Regions from separate parts of the Enterobacter cloacae complex sp. HYC033_NIDB genome, predicted to be linked through region 1. Evidence: riboswitches for the same ligand, from Rfam matches in the RefSeq annotation. Region 1 holds a riboswitch; each other region holds the start of a gene.
The links. Region 1 has a riboswitch for thiamine pyrophosphate ahead of thiB (thiamine ABC transporter substrate binding subunit). Riboswitches for the same ligand answer to the same signal wherever they lie in the genome.

Region 1 (5,482 bases):
CCCGGGCCAGGGCGAACAGTTGCGGCATCGCGGTGTTCGCCAGAGAGGCCAGCAGCACGCCGCAGGTAATGAGCGTCAGGTAATGGCGGTTGAAGGCAAACAGCAGCGCGTTGCCCACGGCCATGGCGCAACAAAAGAGGATCAGCTTACGGCGATCGCCCTGGCTGTCGGATCGTTTCGCCAGCCACAGGCTGACGAGGATCCCGGCAATGGCGTTGACGGTGTAGAACAGACCCACCCAAAACGGCTGCGCCCCCACCTCACGGCTGAGAAACAGGCTCAACGTCGGCGCCTGTAGCGCGCCGGCCACGCCCATCATGAAGGCCACCAACATAAAAGCGGCGTACACGCCATTCAGGCGTCGCCCCATCGTCATCAACCAGAGCATGCGCAAGTCCTTATGAAAGCGAATCGAAATTGGGTGAAATAGTAAACGAAAAAAGCCAGCAAAAAACATTTTGCTGGCGGGTGATTAGCACCAATACTCAGTCACACATGATCGAGGCGAGTTAGCGGGAAGAGGTCGGTGTTGTAACGTCCCACTGCATCAATTCTTCTAACGTTTTCAGCCGTTGCTCTGCACACCGGCGGGCCAGCCAGGACGATCCCTTTGTCGCTGAAAAGTACTGCTGATAAAACTGACGTGCGGTAGACCTCTTCATAATTTACCTCCTCGCTTCATCGAGGAGAATTATTGGCCTAATATAGGGATAAATAAATTGCTGGTTTTTTGTCAGGAGTTCCCCTTTTATGCCTTCCGGTCGTCTGCAACAACAATTTATCCGCCTCTGGCAGTGCTGCGAGGGGCAATCGCAGGAGACCACGCTGAACGAGCTGGCCGAGCTCCTCAACTGCTCCCGGCGTCATATGCGCACGCTCCTTAATACCATGCAGCAGCAGGGCTGGCTAAACTGGGAGGCCGAAGCCGGACGCGGCAAGCGTTCGCGCCTGACTTTCCTTTATACCGGCCTGGCGTTACAGCAACAGCGAGCGGAGGATCTGCTGGAGCAGGACCGCATCGATCAGCTGGTCCAGCTGGTGGGCGACAAAGCCGCCGTGCGCCAGATGCTGGTCTCGCATCTGGGACGCAGCTTTCGTCAGGGACGCCACATTCTGCGGGTACTTTACTACCGCCCAATGAAAAATCTGTTGCCCGGTACGGCGTTACGTCGCTCTGAAACCCACATGGCCCGGCAGATTTTCAGCGGCCTGACGCGGATAAATGAGGAAAACGGGGAACTGGAAGCGGATATTGCCCATCACTGGCAACAGGTGTCTCCGCTGCACTGGCGCTTCTTTCTACGCCCCGGCATTCATTTCCACCATGGACGCGAGCTGGAGATGCGCGACGTTATCGTCTCTTTAGAGCGCGCCCGCACGCTGCCGCTCTATTCGCATATCGCACGGATCCACTCCCCAACGGCCTGGACGCTGGATATTGAGCTATCGCAGCCGGACAAATGGCTTCCGTGGCTTCTGGGCTACGTCCCCTCAATGATCCTGCCTGCCGAGTGGCGATCCCTGAACAATTTTTCCAGCCAGCCGATTGGTACGGGCCCCTACTCCGTTACGCGCAATAACAGTAATCAGCTGAAGATCCGCGCCTTTGATGATTACTTTGGCTATAGGGCGCTGATCGACGAAGTGAACGTCTGGGTGTTACCGGATCTCAACGAAGAGCTGAGCGCAGGTCTGACCCTGGAGGGGCCAACAGCCGGTGAAAAAGCGTTCGAAAGCCGCCTGGAGGAGGGCTGCTACTACCTGCTCTTTGATAGCCGCAGCCATCGCGGGGCAAACCACGACGTCCGCAGGTGGATAAGCCATATTCTGGCGCCCGCTAACCTGATTTATCACGCAGAGGAGCAATACCAGACCTGGTGGTTCCCGGCCTATGGCCTGCTCCCACGCTGGCACCATGCGCAGCCCGTCCGCAGCGAAAAGCCTGCCGGACTGGAGACCATCACCCTCAGCTACTATCGCGATCACATTGAGCACCGTTTTCTGGCGAGGATCATGAGCACGCTGCTGGCAGCCGAAGGCGTGACGCTGGCGATACAGGAAGTCGATTATGATGAATGGCATCGCGGAGACGTCATCAGCGATATCTGGCTCAACAGCGCAAACTTTACGCTGCCGCTTGATTTCTCGCTCTTTTCTCACCTGTACGAAGTGCCCCTGATTCAGCACTGTATCAACCGGGACTGGCAGCAGGACGCCGCGCGGTGGCGGGCGGGAGAAATGGATCTGGCCGCCTGGTGTCAGGAATTACTGACCGGGCAGACGATCGTACCGCTGATTCACCACTGGCTGCTGATCCAGGGGCAGCGCAGCATGCGCGGCCTGCGGATGAATACCCTCGGCTGGTTTGATTTTAAATCCGCCTGGTTTGCGCCGCCGGAGCCATAACGCTTTCGTAATATTCACCAAATCATTACAATAGCGCCGTTCTCAACGGGGTGCTGCATCACTGATGTGCGCTGAGATAATACCCGTCGAACCTGATCCGGATAACGCCGGCGAAGGGATTTGAGGCTGTCTCTCAAAATCCTTTGCCACTCAACCCTGAGGTGCAAAGTGTTAAAAAACGTTCTTCCTCTGCTGGCGCTGTTTGCGCTGCCTGTTTTTGCTAAGCCCGTTCTGACGGTCTACACCTACGACTCCTTCTCCGCCGACTGGGGCCCCGGCCCGGTGGTTAAAAAAGCCTTTGAAGCCGACTGCAACTGCGAGCTGAAATTCGTGGCGCTGGAAGATGGCGTCTCGCTGCTCAACCGTCTGCGCATGGAAGGCAAAAACAGCAAAGCCGACGTGGTGCTCGGGCTGGATAACAACCTGCTGGAAGCCGCCACCCAAACCAGACTGTTCGCCAAAAGCGGTGTGGCGTCAGATGCCGTCAACGTACCGGGCGGCTGGAAAAACGACACCTTCGTTCCCTTTGATTACGGCTACTTTGCGTTTGTCTACGATAAAAACAAGCTGAAGAATCCGCCCAAAAGCCTGAAAGAGCTGGTCGAAAGTGACCAGAAATGGCGCGTAATTTATGAAGATCCGCGTACCAGCACGCCGGGTCTGGGGCTGCTATTGTGGATGCAGAAAGTCTACGGGGATAAAACGCCGGAAGCGTGGCAGAAGCTGGCCGCGAAAACCGTTACCGTCACCAAAGGCTGGAGCGAAGCCTACGGCCTGTTCCTGAAAGGCGAAAGCGATCTGGTGCTGAGCTACACTACCTCTCCGGCCTACCACATTATCGCCGAGAAGAAGGATAACTACGCCGCCGCGAACTTTGCTGAAGGGCATTATTTGCAGGTGGAAGTGGCCGCCCGCACCGCCGCGAGCAAACAGCCGGAGCTTGCCGAAAAATTCCTGAAATTTATGGTCTCCCCGGCATTCCAGAATGCTATTCCGACAGGAAACTGGATGTACCCGGTCACTGACGTTGCGCTGCCGGCAGGCTTTGAGCAGCTAAACAAGCCGCAAACCTCACTGGAATTTACGCCGCAGCAGGTTGCCGCCCAGCGCGCCGCATGGATTAGTGAATGGCAACGCGCCGTCAGCCGCTGATCCCCGGCTGGTTAGTTCCCGGGCTGCTCGCCGCCATACTGATGGTGGTCGTCAGTCTGGGTGCATTCCTTGCGCTGTGGTTTAACGCGCCAGAGAGCGATCTGCTCGCCCTCTGGCACGACAGCTATCTCTGGCACGTCATCCGTTTCTCCTTCTGGCAGGCGTTTCTCTCCGCGCTGCTGTCGACGATCCCGGCCATTTTCCTTGCACGCGCCCTCTATCGCAGACGTTTCCCCGGCAGGCTTGCCCTGCTGCGGCTGTGCGCGATGACGCTGATCCTGCCCGTGCTGGTGGCGGTGTTCGGTATTCTGAGCGTCTACGGTCGGCAGGGCTGGCTGGCATCCCTCTTCAACCTGCTTGGTCTGGAATGGACCTTCTCCCCTTACGGCCTGAAAGGCATTCTGCTGGCGCATATTTTTTTCAATATGCCGATGGCGACGCGCCTCTTTTTACAGGCGCTGGAAAACATTCCCGGGGAGCAGCGTCAGATTGCCGCCCAGCTTGGCATGCGCGGCTGGTCGTTCTTCCGCTTTGTCGAATGGCCGTGGCTGCGACGCCAGATTGCCCCGGTGGCCGCGCTAATCTTTATGCTCTGCTTCGCCAGCTTCGCGACCGTGCTTTCTCTCGGCGGCGGGCCGCAGGCCACCACCATTGAGCTGGCGATCTATCAGGCCTTAAGTTACGACTACGATCCGGGCCGCGCCGCGCTGCTGGCGATGGTGCAGATGGTCTGCTGCCTGGCGCTGGTGTTACTCAGCCAGCGGCTGAGTAAAGCGATCCCCACAGGCAGCAATCACTTGACAGGCTGGCGCGATCCGCAGGACAGCCTGCACAGCCGCGTCGCGGATTTTATGCTGATCGCGCTGGCCCTCCTGCTTCTGCTGCCCCCGCTGCTGGCCGTTATCGTTGATGGCCTGAATCGCAATGTGTTGTCGGTACTGCAACAGCCTGTCCTGTGGCAGGCGACGTGGACCTCATTGCGCATCGCGCTGGCAGCCGGGCTGCTGTGCGTGATCCTGACCATGATGCTGCTCTGGAGCAGCCGCGAGCTGTACGCGCGTCATGCCCGTAAAGCCGGACACGCGCTGGAACTGACGGGTATGCTGATCCTGGCGATGCCGGGTATTGTGCTGGCGACCGGATTCTTTTTACTGTTCAACAGCACCATCGGCCTGCCGGAAAGCGCCGACGGCATCGTCATTTTTACCAACGCGCTGATGGCTATCCCTTACGCGCTCAAGGTGCTGGAAAACCCGATGCGCGACGTGAACAGCCGCTACGGTCTGCTCTGTCAGTCGCTGGGGATGCAGGGCTGGCAGCGTCTGAAGGTGGTCGAACTCCGCGCCCTTAAACGACCGCTGGCGCAGGCGCTGGCGTTTGCCTGCGTGCTGTCGATTGGCGATTTTGGCGTTGTGGCCCTCTTTGGCAACGAGGATTTCCGCACGCTGCCGTTCTGGCTTTATCAGCAAATTGGCTCCTATCGTAGCCAGGACGGCGCCGTCACGGCACTTTTACTGCTGGTGCTGTGCTTTGCGTTATTTACCGTTATCGAAAAACTTCCGGGGCGTGATGTTAAAACTGACTGATGTAACCTGGCTTTATGAGCACCTGCCAATGCGTTTTACCCTCTCCGTTCGTCAGGGAGAGCGAATCGCAGTGCTTGGCCCCAGCGGGGCCGGAAAAAGTACTCTGCTCAATCTGATTGCCGGTTTTTTGCAGCCTGCCAGCGGGTCGATCGTCATTGATAATGGCGAGTATACCTACGCTCCGCCGGCTAAGCGCCCGGTGTCGATGCTGTTCCAGGAAAACAATCTGTTCAATCATCTTACGGTGTGGCAGAACATCGCACTGGGTATGGATCCGGGGTTAAAACTCAGTGTTGCGCAGCGTCAGACGCTGGAGGCGATCGCCGAACAAATGGGCC
Region 2 (5,482 bases), 500 kb from region 1:
AGTTCGCCTCCAGCAGCTCTTTCTGATCGATAACAATCTCGCCGCTGTCGTATTCCGCCATAAACGCGGTCATCAGGGACATCGGGAACGGCCACGGCTGCGACGTCACATAGCGCAGGTTTTTCACCTTAATGCCGCTCTCCTCCATCACCTCGCGCGCCACCGCCTGTTCCAGCGTTTCGCCGACTTCCACGAACCCGGCGAGGACGGTGTGAATGCCGTTGCGATGGCGGGTATGCTGCGCCAGCAGGATGGAATCATCACGGCGGATGGCGACAATGATGCACGGTGCGATTTGCGGGTAGTAGCGTTCACGGCAGTGGCCGCAGAGCATTGCCCACTCGGTTTTGCTCGGGTGCATGGTGTGGCCGCAGTAGCCGCAGTATTTGTGCGAGCGGTAAAACTCCGCCAGCTGCACGCCGCGCCCCGCCAGCTGGAACAGGCCGACATCCCGATCCAACACCTGACGAACGGATCCCATATCCTGACGACGAGCCTGTTGGATCAACCATACCGGATCGCCCTGCCACTCGCCGATCCGCAGCGCCGGTTGGCCGACGAGATCGAAGATGTCTGCCGCACCGTAGGGTATCTCCCCACCGGGCAGCCATAATTTTTGTTCGTGACTGACGATCCACCAACCCAGATCTGATTTTTCAATAATACGATCCATATCTATTGCACTACCTTCGCTTCACTGACATGTTGTTAGCATTATGGTTACATTTTGGATAAGCAGATCCCATTCTAAACCTTATGGAGTCGACCATGTTAAACCAGCTGGAAAGCCTGACTGAGCGCGTTGGAGGAAGTAACACCCTGGTGGATCGCTGGCTACATGTGCGCAAGCATCTACTCGTGGCGTATTACAATCTGGTTGGTCTTAAGCCTGGCAAAGAATCCTTTATGCGGCTGAATGAAAAAGCGCTGGACGACTTCTGTCAGAGCCTGGTCGACTACCTCTCCGACGGCCATTTCAACCTTTATGAACGCATTATCCGCGAAATGGAAGGGACAACGCCGTATTTAGCGGCCAGCAAACTCTGTCCGCTGCTGGAAGCCAACACCCAGCAGATCATGGACTACTACGATTCCACGCTAGAAAACGCTATCGATCACGATAACTATCTTGAGTTTCAGCAGGCGCTTTCCGATCTTGGCGAAGCGCTGGAAGAGCGATTCACGCTGGAAGACAAGCTCATCGCCCTCGTGCTGGACAACAACCTGAATATCAGCACCAGCGATAACGTTGCGCGCCCTGCTTGAGTTCTTAATCGTTAACGAGTAATTTACAACCATTCGCCCCTCTCACGAGGGGGATTTTTCTTGTCGGAGTGCCCAGTGTGAAAGCACGGGCTGAGACCGTTAATTCGGGATCCGCGGAACCTGATCAGGTTAATACCTGCGAAGGGAACAAGAGTCACACTGCTGTTGTATCGCCCCTGAGGCGATCTTCTCTTGCTTCATCCGTCGTCTGACAAGCCATGTCCTTCACATCTGGAATGAGCTATGTCTACAACAAAACTGACCCGCCGCGAACAGCGCGAACACGCACAACGCTTCATCGACACCCTGGAAGGCACCGCTTTCCCGAACTCAACGCGCATCTACATCACCGGTTCACAGGCTGATATCCGCGTGCCGATGCGCGAAATCCAGCTCAGCCCGACGCTTATCGGCGGCAGCAAAGAAAACCCGCAGTTTGAAGACAACGAAGCCGTGCCGGTGTATGACACCTCCGGCCCGTACGGCGACCCTTCTGTTGCTATCAACGTACAGCAGGGTCTGGCAAAACTGCGCCAGCCGTGGATTGACGCCCGTAACGACTGCGAAGAACTGCGCGTGCGCAGCTCGGCGTATACCAACGCGCGCCTGGCCGACGACGGTCTGGACGAGCTGCGCTTTACCGGCCTGCTGACGCCGAAACGCGCTAAAGCGGGCAAATGCGTCACCCAGCTGCACTACGCGCGCCAGGGTATCGTCACGCCGGAGATGGAGTTCATCGCCATCCGCGAAAACATGGGCCGCGAGCGCATCCGCAGCGAAGTGCTGCGCCACCAGCATCCTGGTGAAGGGTTTGGCGCTCGCCTGCCGGAAAACATCACGCCGGAATTTGTGCGTGACGAAGTGGCCGCCGGGCGCGCCATTATCCCCGCCAACATCAATCACCCGGAATCCGAGCCGATGATTATCGGCCGCAACTTCCTGGTGAAGGTCAACGCCAACATCGGCAACTCAGCGGTGACGTCATCCATCGAAGAAGAGGTGGAAAAGCTGGTCTGGTCGACGCGCTGGGGCGCGGACACGGTGATGGACCTTTCCACGGGCCGCTATATTCACGAAACCCGCGAGTGGATCCTGCGTAACAGCCCGGTGCCGATTGGCACCGTCCCGATTTATCAGGCGCTGGAGAAGGTCAACGGCATCGCCGAAAACCTCACCTGGGAAGCGTTCCGCGACACGCTGCTGGAGCAGGCCGAGCAGGGCGTGGACTACTTCACCATCCACGCGGGCGTGCTGCTGCGCTACGTGCCGATGACGGCGAAACGTCTGACCGGTATCGTCTCACGCGGCGGTTCGATTATGGCTAAATGGTGCCTTTCCCATCATCAGGAAAACTTCCTCTACGAGCACTTCCGCGAAATCTGCGAAATTTGCGCCGCGTACGACGTCTCCCTGTCGCTGGGCGACGGCCTGCGTCCTGGCTCCATCCGCGATGCTAACGACGAGGCGCAGTTTGCCGAGCTGCACACGCTGGGCGAGCTGACCAAAATCGCATGGGAGTACGACGTGCAGGTGATGATTGAAGGCCCGGGCCATGTGCCGATGCAGATGATCCGTCGCAACATGACCGAGGAGCTGGAGCACTGCCACGAAGCACCGTTCTACACCCTGGGGCCGTTGACCACCGATATTGCGCCGGGCTACGACCACTTCACGTCAGGCATTGGCGCGGCGATGATCGGCTGGTTCGGCTGCGCCATGCTCTGCTACGTGACGCCGAAAGAGCACCTCGGGCTGCCAAACAAAGAGGACGTGAAGCAGGGGCTGATCACCTACAAGATTGCCGCCCACGCGGCGGATCTGGCGAAAGGCCATCCGGGCGCGCAAATTCGCGACAACGCCATGTCCAAAGCGCGCTTTGAATTCCGCTGGGAAGACCAGTTTAACCTGGCCCTCGATCCGTTCACCGCCCGCGCCTATCACGACGAAACCCTGCCGCAGGAATCGGGCAAAGTTGCTCACTTCTGCTCCATGTGCGGACCTAAATTCTGCTCGATGAAGATCAGCCAGGAAGTACGCGATTACGCCGCCGCGCAGACCATTGAAGTCGGCATGGCGGACATGTCGGAAACCTTCCGCGCGAAAGGCGGCGAAATCTACCTCAAAAAGGAGGAGGCGTAATGTACCAGCCCGATTTCCCCTCCGTGCCCTTCCGCTTAGGGCTTTACCCGGTGGTGGACAGCGTGGAGTGGATCGCCCGCCTGCTGGAAGCTGGCGTTCGCACCCTCCAGCTACGCATTAAGGATAAACGCGATGAAGAGGTGGAGGCCGACGTGATCGCCGCTATCGCGCTGGGACGTCGCTACCACGCCCGCCTGTTTATCAACGACTACTGGCGGCTGGCGGTTAAACACCAGGCGTACGGCGTGCATCTGGGACAGGAAGATCTGGAAACGACCGATCTCAACGCGATCCGTGACGCCGGTCTGCGGCTGGGCGTTTCTACCCACGATGATATGGAGATCGACGTGGCGCTGGCGGCCCGCCCCTCTTACATCGCGCTCGGGCACGTTTTCCCAACGAAAACCAAACAGATGCCGTCCGCTCCACAGGGTTTGACGCAGCTGGCGGCCCACGTTAAGCGCCTTGCCGATTACCCCACCGTCGCCATCGGCGGGATCAGCCTTGAACGTGCGCCCGCGGTGCTGGAGACCGGCGTCGGCAGTATCGCCGTCGTCAGCGCTATCACCCAGGCGGCAGACTGGCAGGCCGCCACCGCGCAGCTTTTACAACTGGCAGGAGCTGGTGATGAAAGATCGTGATTTTATGCGTTACAGCCGCCAGATCCTGCTGGAGGATATCGCCATCGAGGGGCAGCAAAAGCTGCTCGCCAGCCGGGTACTGATTGTCGGTCTGGGCGGATTAGGCACCCCCGCCGCGCTGTATCTGGCCGGCGCGGGCGTGGGCACGCTGGTGCTGGCCGATGACGACGAGGTACATCTCAGCAATCTGCAACGGCAAATTCTCTTTACGACAGAAGATATCAACCAGCCTAAAGCGCACGTTACGCGCCAGCGGCTGAACCAGCTTAACCCCGATATCGAACTGGTCGCACTCCAGACGCGGCTGAGCGGGGAAGATCTGCAACGCGAAGTGGCCCTTGCCGACGTGGTGCTGGACTGTACGGACAATATGGCGACACGTCAGGCCATCAACGCGGCCTGTGTTGCGCAGAACACGCCGCTGATCACCGCCAGCGCGGTCGGTTTCGGTGGGCAAATAATGGTGCTTACGCCGCCGTGGGCACAGGGCTGCTACCGCTGCCTGTGGCCGGACGAGGCTGAACCGGAGCGTAACTGCCGCACGGCAGGCATTCTGGGCCCGGTGGTGGGCGTGATGGGTACTCTTCAGGCGCTGGAGGCCATCAAGTTGCTCAGCGGCATGGAGACAGAACGCAACACGCTGCGGCTGTTCGACGCCCGCTCCAGCGGCTGGCGTCATCTGGCGTTAAACCGTGCCAGCCACTGCCCGGTATGCGGAGGCCGCAATGCGCATTCTGTTTAACGATGAGCCGATGACGTGCGACGACGATCTCACCGTTGCCGCCCTGCTCGACATGCTGCGCCAGCTGAAGCCGGGAACGGCGCTGGCGCTCAATCAACAGATCCTGCCGCGCGAGCGGTGGGAACATCAGCAGGTCAATGAGGGCGACCAGATCCTGCTGTTTCAGGTTATCGCAGGGGGCTGAGATGTTACGTATTGCCGACAAAGTCTTTGATTCACATCTGTTTACCGGAACCGGAAAATTCGCCTCCCCGCAACTGATGGTGGATGCCATTCGTGAAAGCGGCAGCCAGCTGGTGACGCTGGCGATGAAGCGCGTGGATTTGCGTCAGCACAACGATGCCATACTTGCGCCGTTACTGGAGGCAGGCGTGACGCTCTTACCGAATACCTCCGGTGCGAAAACGGCCGAGGAAGCAATTTTCGCTGCGCAACTGGCGCGGGAAGCGCTCGGCACCCGCTGGCTGAAGCTGGAAATTCATCCGGACGCCCGCTGGCTGTTGCCCGATCCGATCGAAACCCTGAAAGCGGCAGAGAAGCTGGTGCAGCAGGGGTTTACCGTTCTGCCCTACTGTGGTGCCGATCCTGTGCTGTGCAAGCGTCTGGAAGAGGTCGGCTGCGCGGCTGTAATGCCGCTAGGGGCGCCCATTGGCTCCAACCAGGGACTGGAGACCCGGGCGATGCTGGAGATCAT
Region 3 (5,482 bases), 2.4 Mb from region 1:
CGACTGCTTTAGACATCACGATGATGTCTGGCTCAATGCCAGCGTGTTCGAAGGCAAAGAATTTACCGGTACGGGCAAAGCCAGCCTGGACTTCGTCGAGGATCAGCAGGATACCGTGTTCCTGAGTGACTTTACGGATGCGCTGCAACCACTCAACAGGCGCCGGGTTCACGCCACCTTCACCCTGAACGGCTTCGAGGATCACCGCGGCAGGTTTACGCACGCCGCTTTCGACGTCGTTAATCAGATTTTCGAAGTAGTAGGTCAGCGCCTTCACGCCCGCTTCACCACCGATACCCAGTGGGCAACGGTACTCGTGTGGGTAAGGCATGAACTGGACTTCTGGCATCATACCGTCAACCGCTTCTTTCGGAGACAGGTTGCCGGTGACGGACAGTGCGCCGTGGGTCATACCGTGGTAACCACCAGAGAAACTGATGATACCGCTACGACCGGTCACTTTTTTCGCCAGCTTCAGCGCCGCTTCAACGGCGTCAGCCCCGGACGGGCCAGTGAATTGCAGGCAGTACTCTTTGCCCTGACCAGGCAACAGAGAGAGCAGGTATTCTGAAAACGCGTCTTTCAACGGCGTAGTCAGATCCAGGGTATGTAACGGCAAGCCGCTGGTAATGACATTTTGGATGCTTTTCAGCACATCAGGATGATTGTGTCCAAGCGCGAGGGTGCCTGCGCCTGCTAAACAGTCAAGGTATTCTTTATTATCTGCATCGGTGATCCACACGCCTTCTGCTTTCGTAATCGCTAAAGGCAATTTGCGCGGATAACTCCTGACGTTAGATTCAAATTCGGCCTGACGGGCCAGATAGGTTTCGTTGCTTTTGTGGGCATCTACGGTGTCAATACGGACTTTATCCGTCATCATATCACTCCTACAACCGCCGCTTCGTTATGAGCAACGATTGAATAAAAAGTTAAAAAACAGATGGGGCCTGAAAAAAACGCCGCCAATATAGAGCCTTTTGTCACCGGGCTCAATGGTTAATTTGCTTACTGTTTTGTGACACAGGGCACAGGGCAGGGAAGATCGCCGTTTGTATGGGGGAGATTGCACTTTATGCTAAATAAAAACAGCAGCTTACGTATGATTTATCCGCATTGTAAAATCAGACAAAAGAGTGTGACAAATCGTGCGATTGTCAGGTGAAAAGGAGGCAGTGAGCCTCCTTACGCTGTTTATTTCTGGCTAACGCGTAAAATACCGTGTTCGCGTCCCTTCGTTTTATTCCACGACGCGTCCGTAATACCGTTTTCATCCAGGCTTAGCGATATCACAAAACCATTACCACGGATCTCATAGAAATTCGCATTCAGGCGTTTAACGCTGGCTTTCTTGCCGTTAACGGTAGCGCTAAAAAAGCCGTTAGAAAGCGTGGCGTTAACCGTGTCCGACGAGAACGAGGCTTCACGCAGGGGATCGTGAATGGATGTCGCTGGTTCGTGTTGTGCCGCATTTTCCGCTTTGGTTTTGCTGATATCGCAAGAGCCATCGCCAGCGCTAATTTGCGTGCATCCCGAACGCTCTAATTGAGCGCGATAATGGGCGTTTATGGCGTGCGCAGGCGAGACACAACCTGCAAGCACCGCAGTACCTATAACGAACATCATTACTTTTTTCATTTTACCGCCTTAAAAACGACACAAATACCAGGAGACATACATCACGCCGATCCAGATCCCGACCGAAATCAGCATCAGATACAGGGCTACCGAAATAAAAATATATTTAGACATCTTTTTGTATCAACGAAATGCTCATCCGCTAAAATGAGGCTTTATATTTGTCCCGATGATTGTTTTACGCTTTAAAAGCCCATTCCAATCCCAACCGAAGCGCCCATATTATTCGCGGTATCATCTGAGAAGCTCACTTTCGCGATGACATGGGAATTAAAGTTAACGGATGCACCGACAGCAAGCGCGCTCTCGCTGTTGTAAGTCGCGCCGCCAGCAGAGAACATGACGCGTTGATTGGTTTGCACTTGTGGCAAACCCGCCATCGCCCCTGAAATACCGGCATTGGCCTGCTTCTTATTATTGTCCACTTCATCACGCAGAGATTTAAATTGCTGGCTGGTGTTGGTATTCATTGCCAGTAATGTCTGCCTGGTGGCTTGCAGATCCTGCGTGGCGGCGGTAACAGCCAGGCGATTTTTAGCGACCTTCGCCTGGGTAGCCGTATCCAGCTATCGTTGTGTTACGGTGGTTGTCACACCATCTTTACCGTTATGACCGTCTACACCGTCGCGCCCATTTCTTTCCGCAATGCCTTGTGCGCCAGTATCACCCTTTATCACCTTTCGCTCCATCTGTACCGTTGATGGGTTTAGATGCATTTTCGAGAGCAGTAAGGCGGCTATCCTGAATATTATCGACGTGTTGAAGGTTGATAATGGCTGTGCCGTTAGTCGCTACACCCTGTAGGGCCGTCTCACTTTTCAGACTGGCGGTATCGACAAGCAACGCTTTCTGATGTGCGTCGTTAGCCATTTTATCCACGACTAACACGCCTGGTTTTGTGGATTGAAGGTCGTCATAAACCTGCGTTAAGCGGTTATCCATTGCGATATCACGGTTAATGCTATCAGCTTTGTTTTGTGCAATCTGATCCTGATGGTCATTTACAATATTAGTAATTTGCCGATCGTCCCAAACCGTATTCGCGGCTTCAGCCAGGCTCGTTGTACCCACTAAGACAACGCCCATTACAAAAATAGCAATAAAGGTTTTATTCATAGATTTCATTTGAAAAGCTCACATCATTAACTATTGAAAATACTGAAGCTGAACAGATTTATTTTCGGGATTTAAAACGGTTGAACGTTGTCTAAATCTTATTTAGTGACGCGAGCAAACTATCAATTAAACGCAAACCAATGATGTTGAACTAAGTCATAAATATTATGAATGGTTCCGACGGCGTAAAAGTCATTTTGCGGTTGTTATTAATGTAAACATTAAGGTGAAAATGAGGTGGTAAATGAGAGAGTTAAATTAAGTGTTTGACAGAGATAAAATTCTGCAAAATAAATGTTTACATTAATATGTGGGTTTATTTCATACGAAAGAAGGTGGGCTGTCTTATAAAAGCACTCCCGGTGCGTCATTATGGATAAAAATAATATTTCTCAGCACAGTGAGTAAATAATATTTTTCATGTGTTCTTAACAAATCTGGCGGGATAATTAACTGAACAATAATGTATACATATAGAGGGTAGTTAATATCTTGTCGTTTATTGTTCGTTACAGGGGATTAACGGACAGCCCAAAACCCCTTGCACCCGGGTTACCCCCCGGTTACACTACATGACTACGAATTGCTATTTCGTAAATAGCTGTTTTATAAGTAATTTGACTCGGGGTGCCCTTCTTTGTGAAGGCTGAGAAATACCCGTATTACCTGATCTGGATAATGCCAGCGTAGGGAAGTCAGATGCCTGCCCGGTCATCGCTTCTTCACGCACGGCAGGAGCGAAACCATGCAGCCTGACCTGCTCGATTCACACGTTTTACATCAATTCCGAACCCGTTCCCCGCTCACGCACTGTATGACCAACGATGTCGTGCAGACCTTCACCGCCAACGTTTTGCTCGCGCTGGGTGCTTCCCCGGCAATGGTGATCGAAGCCGAGGAAGCGGAACAGTTTGCCGCGCTTGCCGATGCTCTGCTCATCAACGTGGGAACACTCACCGCGCCGCGCGCCCAGTCGATGCGTCGGGCCATTGAGAGCGCGGTAGCCGCGGGTACGCCCTGGGTTCTGGATCCGGTTGCGGTTGGCGCGCTGGCGTATCGCACCCGATTTTGCCAGCAAATATTGTCCCTCAAACCTGCGGCCATTCGTGGAAACGCCTCCGAAATCCTCGCCCTTGCCGGAATGAGTGCGGGCGGGCGCGGGGTTGATTCCACCGATACGGCGGCGAGCGCGTTGACCGCTGCGCAGACGCTCGCCCGCCAGACCCACGCCGTTGTGGTCGTCACAGGAGAAGTGGATCACATCACTGATGGTCAGCGAACCCGTACGGTCGCGGGCGGCGACCCGCTGATGACCCGCGTGGTGGGAACAGGCTGTGCGCTCTCGGCGGTCGTCGCCGCCTGCTGTTCGCTGCCTGGCGACAGGCTTGATAATGCGACGGCAGCCTGCGGCTTTATGAAGCGCGCAGGGGCAGCTGCACTGACTCACAGCCGGGGCCCCGGCAGCTTTGCCCCGGCGTTTCTGGATGCGCTTTACGCGCTGGAGGAGCTGGTATGACACGCATTAATGCCCTGACTATTGCGGGAACCGATCCCAGCGGCGGAGCGGGGATCCAGGCAGACCTGAAAACCTTCTCTGCGCTCGGCGCTTACGGATGCTCGGTTATCACCGCGCTGGTGGCGCAAAACACGCGCGGTGTACAGTCGGTATATCGTATTGAGCCGGATTTTGTCGCCGCACAGCTGGATTCGGTATTCAGCGATGTACGCATCGACACCACCAAAATCGGCATGCTTGCAGAGGCGGACATTGTTGAAGCGGTCGCTGAACGTCTCAAACGTTATCAGATAAAAAACGTGGTGCTCGATACCGTGATGCTGGCCAAAAGCGGCGATCCGTTGCTCTCCGCCTCTGCCGTCGACACCCTGCGTAAAAAGCTGCTGCCGCAGGTGGCGCTGATCACGCCAAACCTCCCTGAAGCCGCCGCGCTGCTGGATGCGTCACACGCGCAAAACGAACGTGAGATGAAAGAGCAGGGCAATGCGCTGCTGGCGATGGGATGCAGCGCGGTGCTGATGAAAGGCGGTCATCTTGATGATGCAGAAAGCCCGGACTGGCTCTTCACCCGCGATGGCGCTCAACGTTTCACCGCCCCGCGGGTACAGACCAAAAACACCCACGGCACGGGATGTACGCTCTCGGCGGCGCTGGCGGCGCTGCGTCCCCGAAACGCGAACTGGGCGGATACGGTGCAGGAGGCGAAGATCTGGCTCTCGTGCGCGCTGGCAAAAGCCGATTCTCTGGAAGTGGGTCACGGTATTGGGCCGGTTCACCATTTTCATGCATGGTGGTAAGCCGTATACTGGCATAAAACCTTATGCCAGAGAAAAACAGAGATGGAACAAGCGCATACCCGGTTAATTGCTCAACTCAAGGAACGAATTGCCGCACCGGACAACACGCCGTTGTACCTGAAATTTGCCGAAACGGTTAAAAACGCGGTACGCAGCGGCGTGCTCGCGCACGGTAATATTTTGCCGGGCGAGCGCGATCTGAGCCAGCTGGCCGGTGTGTCGCGCATTACGGTGCGTAAAGCGATGCAGGCGCTGGAAGAGGCCGGCGTCGTCACCCGCGCGCGTGGATACGGTACGCAAATCAACAATATCTTTGAATATTCGCTAAAAGAGGCGCGCGGGTTTTCTCAGCAGGTGGTGCTGCGGGGCAAAACGCCCAACACGCTGTGGGTTAATAAACGCGTCGTGAAATGTC

Region 2: it holds a riboswitch for thiamine pyrophosphate, as region 1 does, so the genes downstream of both, thiC (phosphomethylpyrimidine synthase ThiC) here and thiB (thiamine ABC transporter substrate binding subunit) in region 1, are expected to answer to the same signal.
Region 3: it holds a riboswitch for thiamine pyrophosphate, as region 1 does, so the genes downstream of both, thiM (hydroxyethylthiazole kinase) here and thiB (thiamine ABC transporter substrate binding subunit) in region 1, are expected to answer to the same signal.

What each region holds. Positions count from the first base shown of each region.
Region 1 is NZ_CP115123.1:1,549,485-1,554,966, reverse strand. It holds gene O1721_RS07350 (sugar efflux transporter) at 1-388, opposite strand, end outside; gene sgrT (glucose uptake inhibitor SgrT) at 510-662, opposite strand; gene sgrR (HTH-type transcriptional regulator SgrR) at 751-2,406, shown strand; TPP riboswitch at 2,443-2,543, shown strand; gene thiB (thiamine ABC transporter substrate binding subunit) at 2,575-3,558, shown strand; gene thiP (thiamine/thiamine pyrophosphate ABC transporter permease ThiP) at 3,534-5,144, shown strand; gene thiQ (thiamine ABC transporter ATP-binding protein ThiQ) at 5,128-5,482, shown strand, end outside.
Region 2 is NZ_CP115123.1:1,046,624-1,052,105, reverse strand. It holds gene nudC (NAD(+) diphosphatase) at 1-673, opposite strand, end outside; gene O1721_RS05020 (Rsd/AlgQ family anti-sigma factor) at 769-1,266, shown strand; TPP riboswitch at 1,321-1,430, shown strand; gene thiC (phosphomethylpyrimidine synthase ThiC) at 1,510-3,405, shown strand; gene thiE (thiamine phosphate synthase) at 3,405-4,046, shown strand; gene thiF (thiazole biosynthesis adenylyltransferase ThiF) at 4,033-4,788, shown strand; gene thiS (sulfur carrier protein ThiS) at 4,772-4,972, shown strand; gene thiG (thiazole synthase) at 4,974-5,482, shown strand, end outside.
Region 3 is NZ_CP115123.1:3,918,823-3,924,304, reverse strand. It holds gene O1721_RS18840 (diaminobutyrate--2-oxoglutarate transaminase) at 1-883, opposite strand, end outside; gene O1721_RS18835 (hypothetical protein) at 1,195-1,638, opposite strand; gene O1721_RS18830 (YadA C-terminal domain-containing protein) at 1,824-2,108, opposite strand; gene O1721_RS18825 (hypothetical protein) at 2,302-2,754, opposite strand; TPP riboswitch at 3,368-3,464, shown strand; gene thiM (hydroxyethylthiazole kinase) at 3,500-4,270, shown strand; gene thiD (bifunctional hydroxymethylpyrimidine kinase/phosphomethylpyrimidine kinase) at 4,267-5,067, shown strand; gene O1721_RS18810 (GntR family transcriptional regulator) at 5,110-5,482, shown strand, end outside.